Regions from separate parts of the Nonomuraea sp. B19D2 genome, predicted to be linked through region 1. Evidence: riboswitches for the same ligand, from Rfam matches in the RefSeq annotation. Region 1 holds a riboswitch; each other region holds the start of a gene.
What was found. A riboswitch is a leader RNA that binds a small molecule or an ion and turns the genes downstream of it on or off. The one in region 1 is predicted to bind cyclic di-AMP.

Region 1 (3,265 bases):
TCTCCCGGCGGGATATGAATCGCCGTACAAAGCGAGCGATTGGTGGCTCAACACGCGAGCGGAAGATCTTGCTTGGCGCGCTCAGCCGGCAATGACCGGCTTATGGATCACCCCGAAACTTCGCGCCGAACGGATCAAAATCGGGAACGTCCCGAGGCCCATTGATAGCGTGCGGTAAGGCCCGAAGAGATCACTCATCGCCTGCCGGGCGTCCTGACATATCGCGAGTGCGCCACATATAACGGATCATGTCAATAGCCCCCGTCAAGTGCGACGATTGTCATGCTTGACGTCCTTTCCGCGATGCGTTTACCGTCTCCGAGGAGCGGCTTTGGCCCATCTGTGAGGTCCGAGTTCTGCTGTTGGGGGGAGGGCTCCCGGTGGATGTGCTCACTGAAGGCGTTGAGCTAAGCCATGCGGATTTGGCGCTGCTGGCGGAGCTGGCCAGGGGAGTCACGGTCGATCGGGTGGGCAGACGTCTGGATATCAGCGGGCGCACGGTACGCCGGAGATTACGCGGCATCTGCGACCGCATCGGCGTCGCCACGGCGATCGAGGCCGTGGCCTGGGCCGCGCGCCGCCAGCTGATCTAGCTGCGACCTGGCTGTCAGTCGGCGATGCGCACCGCGCCGGCGAACGGCCGCCTGGCGATCGACGCGATCCGTACGACGTCGCCCGTCTGTGGGGCGTGCACCATCATGCCGCCGCCGATGTAGATGCCCACGTGGTGCAGGTCGCTGTAGAAGAACACCAGGTCGCCGGGCCGCAGCTCCGAGCGCGAGATGTGCCTCCCCGCGGTCCACTGGTTGCCGGTGTAGTGCGGCAGCGAGATGCCCACCCGCTGGAACGCCGCCATGACCAGCCCGGAGCAGTCGTAGGAGTTCGGCCCCTCGGCGCCCCAGACGTACGGCTTGAGCTGCTGTGTGAGCGCCCACCGCGCGGCCTCCGCGGCCTTGCCGCTGCCCGCGATGGGCAGGTTGACGCGCACGGCGCGCGTGCCGGGCTGTCCCGCCTCGCCTAGGGCCCGCTTGAACAGGCTGCTCTCGACCTTGGCCACCATCGTGGTGATCTTGTCGCGCTTGGACTTGAGGTCGTCGACGATCTTCTGGACCTCGTCGATGCGTGCCGTGGCGCCCGCCCTGGCGCGGGCTGCGGCCTCCATGGCCTTGGCGAGCTGGTTGATCTCCTCGCCCTGCTCCTGCTCCAGCGCGTACGAGGTCGCGGCGCGGTTGAGGAAGTCCTCCGGGTCCTTGGAGGTGGCGAACGCCAGGGTCCTGGTGAATCCGCCCGTGATGTAGGCGTTCTGGGCGAGCAGGGCGGCCTTCGCGCGCTTGGCGGCCAGATCCGTCTCGCTGGACGTCAACGTCTTCTGCGCGGCATCGGAGGCATTCTTGGCCGACTTGAGCTTCTCCCGCTGGCCGTTGTACTGCTCGGTCAGCGTCTCGATCTGGGTGTGCAGCTCCTGGGCCTGGGCGGCGAGCTCCTTCAACGAGGGCTTGGGGTCCGCGGACGCCGAACCGACGGGGATGGCGAACAGCAGCGCGGCGACTGTGAGACTCACCACACCGACGTGGCGCGGCCGCCGTGCCCGTTCCGGAGGGCGGGCGTGCTTGCCCGCTGACTTCCCCCCACCGTCACGCGTGCGCTTCACCAATCAGCTCCTCTCATAGACGCCTACCGGGTTAGCTGACGGGTTCGGGCCGGAGCAGCCCTACCGAGAGACTCGGACTCACCCCTGTGATGGCGCTGGAGGTCACCACCTGTGGGTCCCCGGCTCCCCTTTCGGGAATTGAGCGTGCCACCCGTACGACATACGGGGAGCATTGTCGCTGGACACTAATGCACTCCAGGTTCGTGCTCAACCAGAACTGCCAAGTCTGTAGAGGTTTCACAACCGAAGGGTCACAAGGTGATCTCGTGATCACCTGTGCGGAACTGACCTTATGCCCTCTATGTCCGTGCTTTCGCGCTTACCCCCACCGGGTGCGAGCTCCGTGCTCATCTGGCCACGAGATGTAACAGGATGGGCCGAGACATGGGAGTTAGGGCTGAGCCGTAATGAGATCTGTACTCTGGAGAACCATGGAGCAGGTGGCCGAACTGACAGCGCCCGAGACCGCGGTGGTGGTCCGGCGAGCCCGCACGCCCGACGTGCGCGCGGTCAGGCGCCTGGTGGACACCTACGCGGGCGCGGGTCCGCGGCTCCTGGAGAAGGCCACAGTGACGCTGTACGAGGACGTACAGGAGTTCTGGGTGGCCGAGCGAGGCGGACAGGTCGTCGGCTGCGGCGCGCTCCACGTGCTCTGGGAGGACCTCGCAGAGGTCCGCACGGTGGCCGTGGATCCCGAGTGCCGGGGGATGGGCGTCGGCCACCGGATCGTCTCCGCGTTGATCCAGCAGGCTAAAGATCTTGGTCTGCGACGTGTATTCTGTCTCACTTTTGAGGTCGACTTCTTCGCGAGGCACGGATTCCGCCCGATCCAGGGCACACCGGTCTCACACGAGGTCTACGCCGAGCTGCTGGCCTCGTACGACGAGGGTGTGGCGGAGTTCCTCGACCTGGAACACGTCAAGCCGAACACGCTGGGCAACACCCGCATGCTGCTCCATCTGACATCGGGTGACGCGGACCTTGACTAGCTGGAAAGGTGATTGTTGATACCTATGTCGATACGTTGGGCAGGACAGGCATGTGTCCTGACACGTGCCACACGCGCACTCGAAGCGAGGTGACACGGTGAGCACCGGACAGCCGCCGTATCCACAGGACGACTCCGGCGACAACCCCGCCGGCACCCCGGAATACGGACAACAGAACGCGGGTCGCCGCCCCGGCGAGCCCGACCCCGACGTGACTGTGGTCGGCTACCGGGCGGACGATGCCTACGGTCAGCAGCCCCAGTACGGCCAGCAGGGCTACGGCCAGCAGCCCCAATACGGCCAGCAACAGCAGCAGTATGGCCAGCCCCAGCACGGCCAGCAGCCTCAATACGGTCAGCAGGGTTACGGCCAGCCCCAGTACGGCCAGCAGCCGCCCTCGGGCCAGCAGTACGGCCAGCAGCCCCAGGCCCAGCCGGACTACGGCCAGCAGCCCCAGGCCCAGCCGGACTACGGCCAGCAGCCTCAGTATGGTCAGCAGCCCCAGTACGACCAGCAGTACGGCCAGCAGCAGCAGTCGGGCCAGCAGGGCTACGGCCAGCAGCCCCAGTATGGTCAGCAGTCGCAGTCCCAGCCGGACTACGGCCAGCAGGGCTATGGCCAGCAG
Region 2 (3,265 bases), on a different contig from region 1:
ACGGGGCGGAGCTCAACGCCCCCGTGCAGGTGGTGGCGCCGCGCGGGGTGCGGGTGCTGTTCAGCGACCCCGGGGAGATCGCCGACGACCTGATCCGCCAGCTCGTCCGCGCCGAGCCGCCCGGCCGGGCCATCGCCGTGGTGTCGTCGGACCGCGAGGTGGCCGAGTCCGTCAGGCGGATGGGAGCCAGACCCGTTCCGTCTGGCTTGCTGCTGCGCAGGCTGGGGCGGGCCTAGATTACGGACCGGCTGGTTGGCGCTCCATCACGATTTGCTGCGTTTAGGGGATACCTCACCCGCCACTTCTGTACTATTTCGCCCCAGATATCATCCCTGGGAGGCGACACAGTGAGGTTTGGCAGGGTGCCGGTGGCCGCGGGTCTCGCGTTCGGGCTGCTCCTGTCCCCGATAGGCCCCGCCCTCGCTGATCCCAAACCCACGCTCCGGCAGGCCAAGGCCAAGCTCGAGAAGCTCAACGACAAGGCCGACAAGGTCGTCGAACGGTTCAACACGGCCAATGAGCGGTACAAGACGGCCAAGAGCTCGTACACCAAGCTGAACGACAGCTACAAGCGCAAGCTGGCGACCGTCGCGGACCTGCGGGCCGAGGTGATCGGCATGGCCGTCAACAGCTACAAACTCGGCAGCGACCTGACCTCCTTGCCCGGGCTGATCGGCACGGACAACCCCGAGGCCCTGCTGACAGCGCTGACGCTGACCGGGCAGCTGTCGAAGGAGCGGGCGGAGAAGCTGGCCGCGTTCGACCGCGAGAACCGCGGGCTGAAGGCCGAGCGCGACAAGGCGGAGGAGGCGCTGGAGGTCGCGGACAAGGAGCGGGACGGCGTCGAGAAGGAACGCGCGGAGATCCTGAAGCTGATCTCCCAGCAGAAGAAGCTGCTGAGGAGGCTGGACGCCTACAATCCCGGCAATCCGAACAGCGTCGGCATCAAGTACACGGGCCCGGCCTCCGGCAACGCCGCCGCCGTCCTGCGCTTCGCCTACGCCCAGGTGGGCAAGCCGTACATCTACGGCGGGACCGGTCCACGGGGCTATGACTGCTCGGGCCTGACCCAGGCGGCATGGCGCGCCGGCGGCGTGTCGTTGCCGCGTACGACGTGGCAGCAGTGGGCGTGGGGGGCCAACCGCAAGGTCGATTTGACGGATCTCCAGCCTGGGGACCTCATCTTCACCTCGGGCCTGGGTCACGTCGTCATTTACGCCGGCAACGGGAACATCGTCCACGCGCCCCAGACCGGCGACGTGGTCAAGGTCGTCAAGCTCTCCGCCTACGGCGGCCCCATCGTGGGCGTCGTCCGCCCGTAGGCGCGCTTACCGGGCCCTCACGCGCTGAGTGGCTGAACGATCGCTCGTGACGTCTTCTACTATGCACCATAGTTTATGGCGCGGGAGTCTGCATAGTCAGGGCCTGATGGAGACGCGGCAAATGTGAAAAAGGCGACAATCGCGATCTGACAAACGCCTGCGAAAAGAAGTGTGAGCAGTGTCACATTTCGGTAACAGAGCCTGGTGCTCCAGCAGCGATTTCCACTCTTACAAACCGCTTTATCTGATCTTTACAGGCCATGTCTCGCTTTGCCGATTCTTGACGGTTCGGCGTAGCTTCTGGCGACGTCGCGGTGAACGAGCCATGTCCTCCGCGAACCCGCATCGGTCCCTACCGATGCGAGACAGATAAAGATCCGCTGGTCACCGCCCCGTATCCCCGTGTCAATCCCTTGATCGGGCGGTGGCCTGCCGAGTCCGTGCAGCCAGGAGGCACGGAGCCGGGGACCCAGCGATCCCAGTAACCCAGGGATCAGGGGTGAATCGGCGCGTAGATCGCGCCGTAGGGCTACTTCCAGGCCCGAATCCGTCAGCTAACCCGGTAGGCATTCGTGGAAGACTCAAGGAGAAATCCTGTCTACCTCCCCGCATAACCCCCGTCTGTCCCGCTTTGCCCTGAGTGGCGTAGCGCTCACGATGACCGTGACGGCCGGAGGTCTGGTCCTCCATGCCCCAACGGCTCAGGCGGCCACCAGCACGTCGGCCTCGACGGCCAAGGCGGTCACGACCGCCCAGACCTCGACGTCGGCCAAGGCCGCAACGCTCAGGGCGGTCAAGGTCGCCCGGCAGAAGTCCAAGGCCCGCAAGGCTGTCTCAGCCGCCAAGAACCAGATCGGTGACCCGTACCGGTACGGAGGCACAGGTCCTGGTTCGTTCGACTGCTCCGGCCTCGTCCAGTACGCCTGGAAGAAGGCCGGGGTGAAGATCCCGCGCGTGGCAAGCAGCCAGTTCGCCCGCATCGGGAACAAGGTCTCCTGGCGGCACCTCCAGCCCGGCGACCTGCTGTTCTTCAACGGGCTGGGCCACGTGGGCATGTACGTCGGCAAGGGAAGGATGATCCACTCGCCGCGGACAGGCGAACGGGTGCGCATCGACAAGCTGGGCGGATGGCGTAAGGCGTCCTTCGTGGGCGCGGTCCGACCCGGCCTGTGACCAAGCCCCGCCCGAACCCGTTGGTCCGGGCGGGGCTCGTCCCACCGCGTCGGCGCACACGTAAGCGCGGCCGATGTGGCCCTTGTGGGGCGACTACGATCGGGCATCGTGTCCAGGTGGGTGAGTCGGCGGGTCGCGGTGGTCTCCATCGTGCTCCTCGCCGTCGCCCCAGCCAGCGCCCCCACCCCCGATTCTCCGGCCCTCCCGCCGGGGGCCCGCAACCTGTGGCGTGACGACGCGTTCGTCGTCCGTGGCGCGCGGTCCGTCGTCGTCGGCCACCACACCCCACCCGGTGAGCTCCGCGAACTCGCGCGCAGAGCCGACGTGGCCGGGCAACGGGTCTCGGACGTGCTCGGCCGGCCAGTACGACCGCTGATCGTCGTTCCCCGCTCCGCCGCGGAAGCGGCCAGGCTGGCCGGGGTGGGGCGGGTCGACGGGCTGGCCGCGGTGGCCGACGGCGGCCGGGTGATCATCGTCCCCGAGTTCTTCGCCAAGCTGAACTCCACCGGCAAGGACGTCGTACTGGCCCATGAGCTCACCCACGTCGCGGCGGGCACCGACCGCCTGCCCGTCTGGCTCTACGAGGGGTTCGCCGACTACGTGGGATACCGCGACTCCGGGCTCCCCGTGCGGACCGCCGCCGCCGAGCTCGCCGCCGAGGTGCGGTCCGGCCGGTTGCCGGGTGAGTTGCCCGGACCTGCCGCTTTCGCGGCCGACGGGCGGGACCCCCTGCGGCTCGCGCGGGCGTACCAGGAAGCCTGGCTGGCGTG
Region 3 (3,265 bases), on a different contig from region 1:
CCACCTCGCGGATCCGCTCGCGGTCCAGCTCGTACCCGGGCGAGCCGATGATCGACCAGGTCTGCACCGCCTGGGCGAGGACGGTTTCGCGGTCGGCCGGGGGCCTGGCCAGGAGAGCGGCGAGCGCGGTCTCCGTCGGCGGGGCCACCGAGGGGCCGGGCGTGGACATGATCGAGGTCAGCGTCAGCACCCGGTCCGGGTGGCGGATGGCCAGGGCCTGGGCGATCATGCCGCCCATCGAGGCACCGACCACGTGCGCGGCGGGCCAGCCGAGGGCCTCCATGAGCCCCGCGGCGTCGTCGGCCAGGTCGTCCAGCAGATACGGCGAGGGCGCCCCGAAAGTGGGAGCGCCCTCGTCGTGGAAGTGTGTGGAGAGGCCCGCGTCGCGGTTGTCGAACCGTACGACGTGGTGTCCCTGCTCCGCCAGCAGCTCGCAGAGCCCTTCGTCCCAGTGGATGAGCTGCGCGCCGAGGCCCATGATGAGGAGCAGGGGACGGCCCTCGTGCAAACCGAAGCTCTCGTAGGCGATTTCGATGCCGTTAGCGGCTACACGGGTGGTCACGAGGACCAGAATGACATTCTGTTAGCGACCCGTAAAGACCGTGAAGTCAGAGATTGATGAGGCCGCGGATGCGGTCGCTGGTGAGCGCCGCGCTGCCGCCGGCCACGGCCACGGCACCGGCCAGAACGGCGGCCGTGGTCTTCGAGAACGAAGTGGGCGCGGTCTCAGTGGCCGCGGGCGGCGGCTCGGCCGGGTTGTTGTCCTGCTCGGCCCAGGCGCCGGTCGAGAACGGAACCGGATAGTTCTTCCTGCCCGGACCCTTGCCCCACTTGGTGATGACGTAGTCGACCTCGATGTGACCCTGGCCGCCGTTGCCGTCAACATGCAGCGTGTCGGAGTTGAACGTGCCGCCGGTGAGCTCCGCGAACGTCTTGGCGTCCAGGTCCAGCATGATCCCGCGGTTGGAGGGCACGCCCGGGCCGCGGTCGCCGACGAAGAAGGGCATCTTCTTGCCCTTGTAGACCACGTAACCCTCGGTCATGAGCGGCCAGCTCGGGCTGGCGGCCAGGCCCTTCTGCATGGGCTTGCCGCTGGCGGGCAGCCCGGTGTCGCCGGCGCGGCCGGAGGCGTCGTCCCAGAAGTACGAAGCCGTGGTCGAGCCCTTGAGCAGGACCTTCTCATCATCGTTCGAGTCGGCGTGAGCCGCGGTGCCCGCGACGGCGAGCGCACTTACGGTGCAGGCGGTGAGCAGGACGAGAGAACGCAGGCCAAAACGTGCAGACATGAAAAGTAAAGTCCTTCGCGACGGGGGCAGGGAGTTGCGCTCGCTCGAAAAAGGGCGTAGCTGGGCAGAGCACCTGGCAAAGGGGAGGAAGCTACGCGGAGCGCGAAACGAGCCTGAGGAAGGGACCGCTCAGTAGGCGGCGGCTATCACGCTGTCCGGGGGTGCGACGCGGTCGGGCATGGCGTTCATATGTCCTCTCCATCTCGCCTACCGGGTTAGCTGGCGGGTTCGGGCGTGGAGATGCCCTACCGACACGTGGTCGGATTCACCCCAACTGCGGTGGGTCCCCGGTTCCCGAGTGATCGGGATTCGGCGCCAGCCGGCTGTTCCTCCTGGGTGAGGTCCACGCCACCGGCTGTGAATTGGGCAACACTCTAACCACGCATTCCGGACATACGCAAACACTTCGTCATGAATCGGGCAGAAGATCTACCTTCCCGCACAAAGAAAAAAGGGGGCACGGCAGTGCCGTACCCCCTGGGAAATCCCAGCCTCAGCCGCCGCTCTTGCGCCTGAACGATCTTTTACTCGCAGCCGGACCGTGCGACCCATGGATCTTCGACGGGTCACCGCCCCTGCCACCCGCGCCCGAGCCCGCGTGCTGGTTGCGCTTACGCTCCAACGCCTCGCGGAACTTGCGCTTCATCTCGTCCTCGGGATTTTCGCTGACTTCCTGCTCCGGTGTATCCGCCATGAGGACCTCCATGGTGTTGGGGACAGTCACAGCTTCGCATGGCCCCGCTTATGACGCGAAACCGGCTTCCCCACTGCCTTTGCGGGGCTGCACTGCCACCCCGCCCGGCGCCGTTCAGTCGCGGGTGAACGCCATCAGGCGGAACACCGGGTCCGGGCTTGAGCGGCTTTGCCCGTGTCCCACGAATCGGGTCTCACCGCTCGGCCGGAGCCCGTGCCTGGCCGCCTCCTCGACGACCAGTCCGGCCCGGTCGGACGGCTCCCGGCGCCCTCCCGTACCGTGCGCGGCCCGCTTGTCGACCGTCGTGACGAACACTCCACCTGGCCGCAGCACGCGGGCGGCCTCGGCGATCACCGGGCGGGCGTCGTCCAGCAGGTGCAGCAGCCAGATGGTGGTGACGGCGTCGACCGAGCCGTCGCGTACGGGCAGCGTACGGGCATCGCCCAGCACCACGTCCACGCGCCCGGCGGCGATCCGCGCCATCCCCGCGGAGGCGTCCACCCCGAACACCCGCAGCCCCCGACCGGCCAGCTCCCTCGTCACGAGCCCGGTGCCGCAGGCGATGTCGAGCAGCGTGCCGCCGGATACGAGGCGGCGCACGGCGTCGGCGGCGGCCCCGGCGCGCGGCAGCCCGCCCCGGGTCTCGTCGTAGTGTTCGGCCTCGAGGTCGTAGTCGAGCACTGCTGGTCCTCCTGGCGTCCGGGGTGCTGCCGGACAAGATACGCCTTAGGTAAAAGGGAACCGTTCGGTTCCTGGTGTTGGGTTGGAGCAGCTCAGGAAATAGACCCGGCATGATGGTCAAGCCCCCGGTCCTGCCATGAGCCTCCTCGGCCGTGACCTGGCGGTGGATCTGGGAGGCACGAGCACGCGCATCTATGCGCGGGGCAAGGGCATCGTGCTCGACGAGCCCTCGGCGGTCGTGCTCGACGACCGCACCGGCAAGATCATCGCGTACGGCGCGGACGCGACCGACGGCGAGACGTGCTGGCCGGTCAGCGGCGGCCTGCCGGTCGACGGCGAGCTCACCCGGCGCATGGTCAGGTACTTCCTGAGCAAGGTGCAGCGCAATCCGTTCGCCAGGCCGCGCCTGGTCATGGCGCTGCCCGACAGCTCCACCCCGATCGAGCGGGCGGCGCTGAGCGACCTGGCGTTCGAGGCGGACGCCAGGCGGATCGAGCTGATCCCGCACTCGCTCGCGGCGGCACTCGGCGCCGGGCTGCCGGTCGACAGCTTCGCCGGGCACATGGTGATCGACATCGGGCGCGACTCCGCCAGGATCGCCGTG

Region 2: another riboswitch for cyclic di-AMP. It lies ahead of ABN273_RS08540 (C40 family peptidase); the one in region 1 lies ahead of ABN273_RS05140 (C40 family peptidase).
Region 3: another riboswitch for cyclic di-AMP. It lies ahead of ABN273_RS14970 (hypothetical protein); the one in region 1 lies ahead of ABN273_RS05140 (C40 family peptidase).

Annotation. Positions count from the first base shown of each region.
Region 1 covers NZ_JBEFAK010000002.1:317,373-320,637, reverse strand. Annotated here, with positions in the region: gene ABN273_RS05145 (helix-turn-helix domain-containing protein) at 381-593, shown strand; gene ABN273_RS05140 (C40 family peptidase) at 608-1,561, opposite strand; cyclic di-AMP (ydaO/yuaA leader) riboswitch at 1,657-1,806, opposite strand; gene ABN273_RS05135 (amino-acid N-acetyltransferase) at 2,083-2,640, shown strand; gene ABN273_RS05130 (hypothetical protein) at 2,663-3,265, opposite strand, start outside.
Region 2 covers NZ_JBEFAK010000003.1:408,906-412,170, reverse strand. Annotated here, with positions in the region: gene ABN273_RS08550 (NYN domain-containing protein) at 1-236, shown strand, start outside; gene ABN273_RS08545 (C40 family peptidase) at 348-1,322, shown strand; cyclic di-AMP (ydaO/yuaA leader) riboswitch at 1,743-1,906, shown strand; gene ABN273_RS08540 (C40 family peptidase) at 1,980-2,495, shown strand; gene ABN273_RS08535 (hypothetical protein) at 2,604-3,265, shown strand, end outside.
Region 3 covers NZ_JBEFAK010000007.1:8,148-11,412, reverse strand. Annotated here, with positions in the region: gene ABN273_RS14975 (alpha/beta fold hydrolase) at 1-562, opposite strand, end outside; gene ABN273_RS14970 (hypothetical protein) at 609-1,286, opposite strand; cyclic di-AMP (ydaO/yuaA leader) riboswitch at 1,476-1,611, opposite strand; gene ABN273_RS14965 (DUF5302 domain-containing protein) at 1,780-1,980, opposite strand; gene ABN273_RS14960 (class I SAM-dependent methyltransferase) at 2,095-2,661, opposite strand; gene ABN273_RS14955 (rod shape-determining protein) at 2,798-3,265, shown strand, end outside.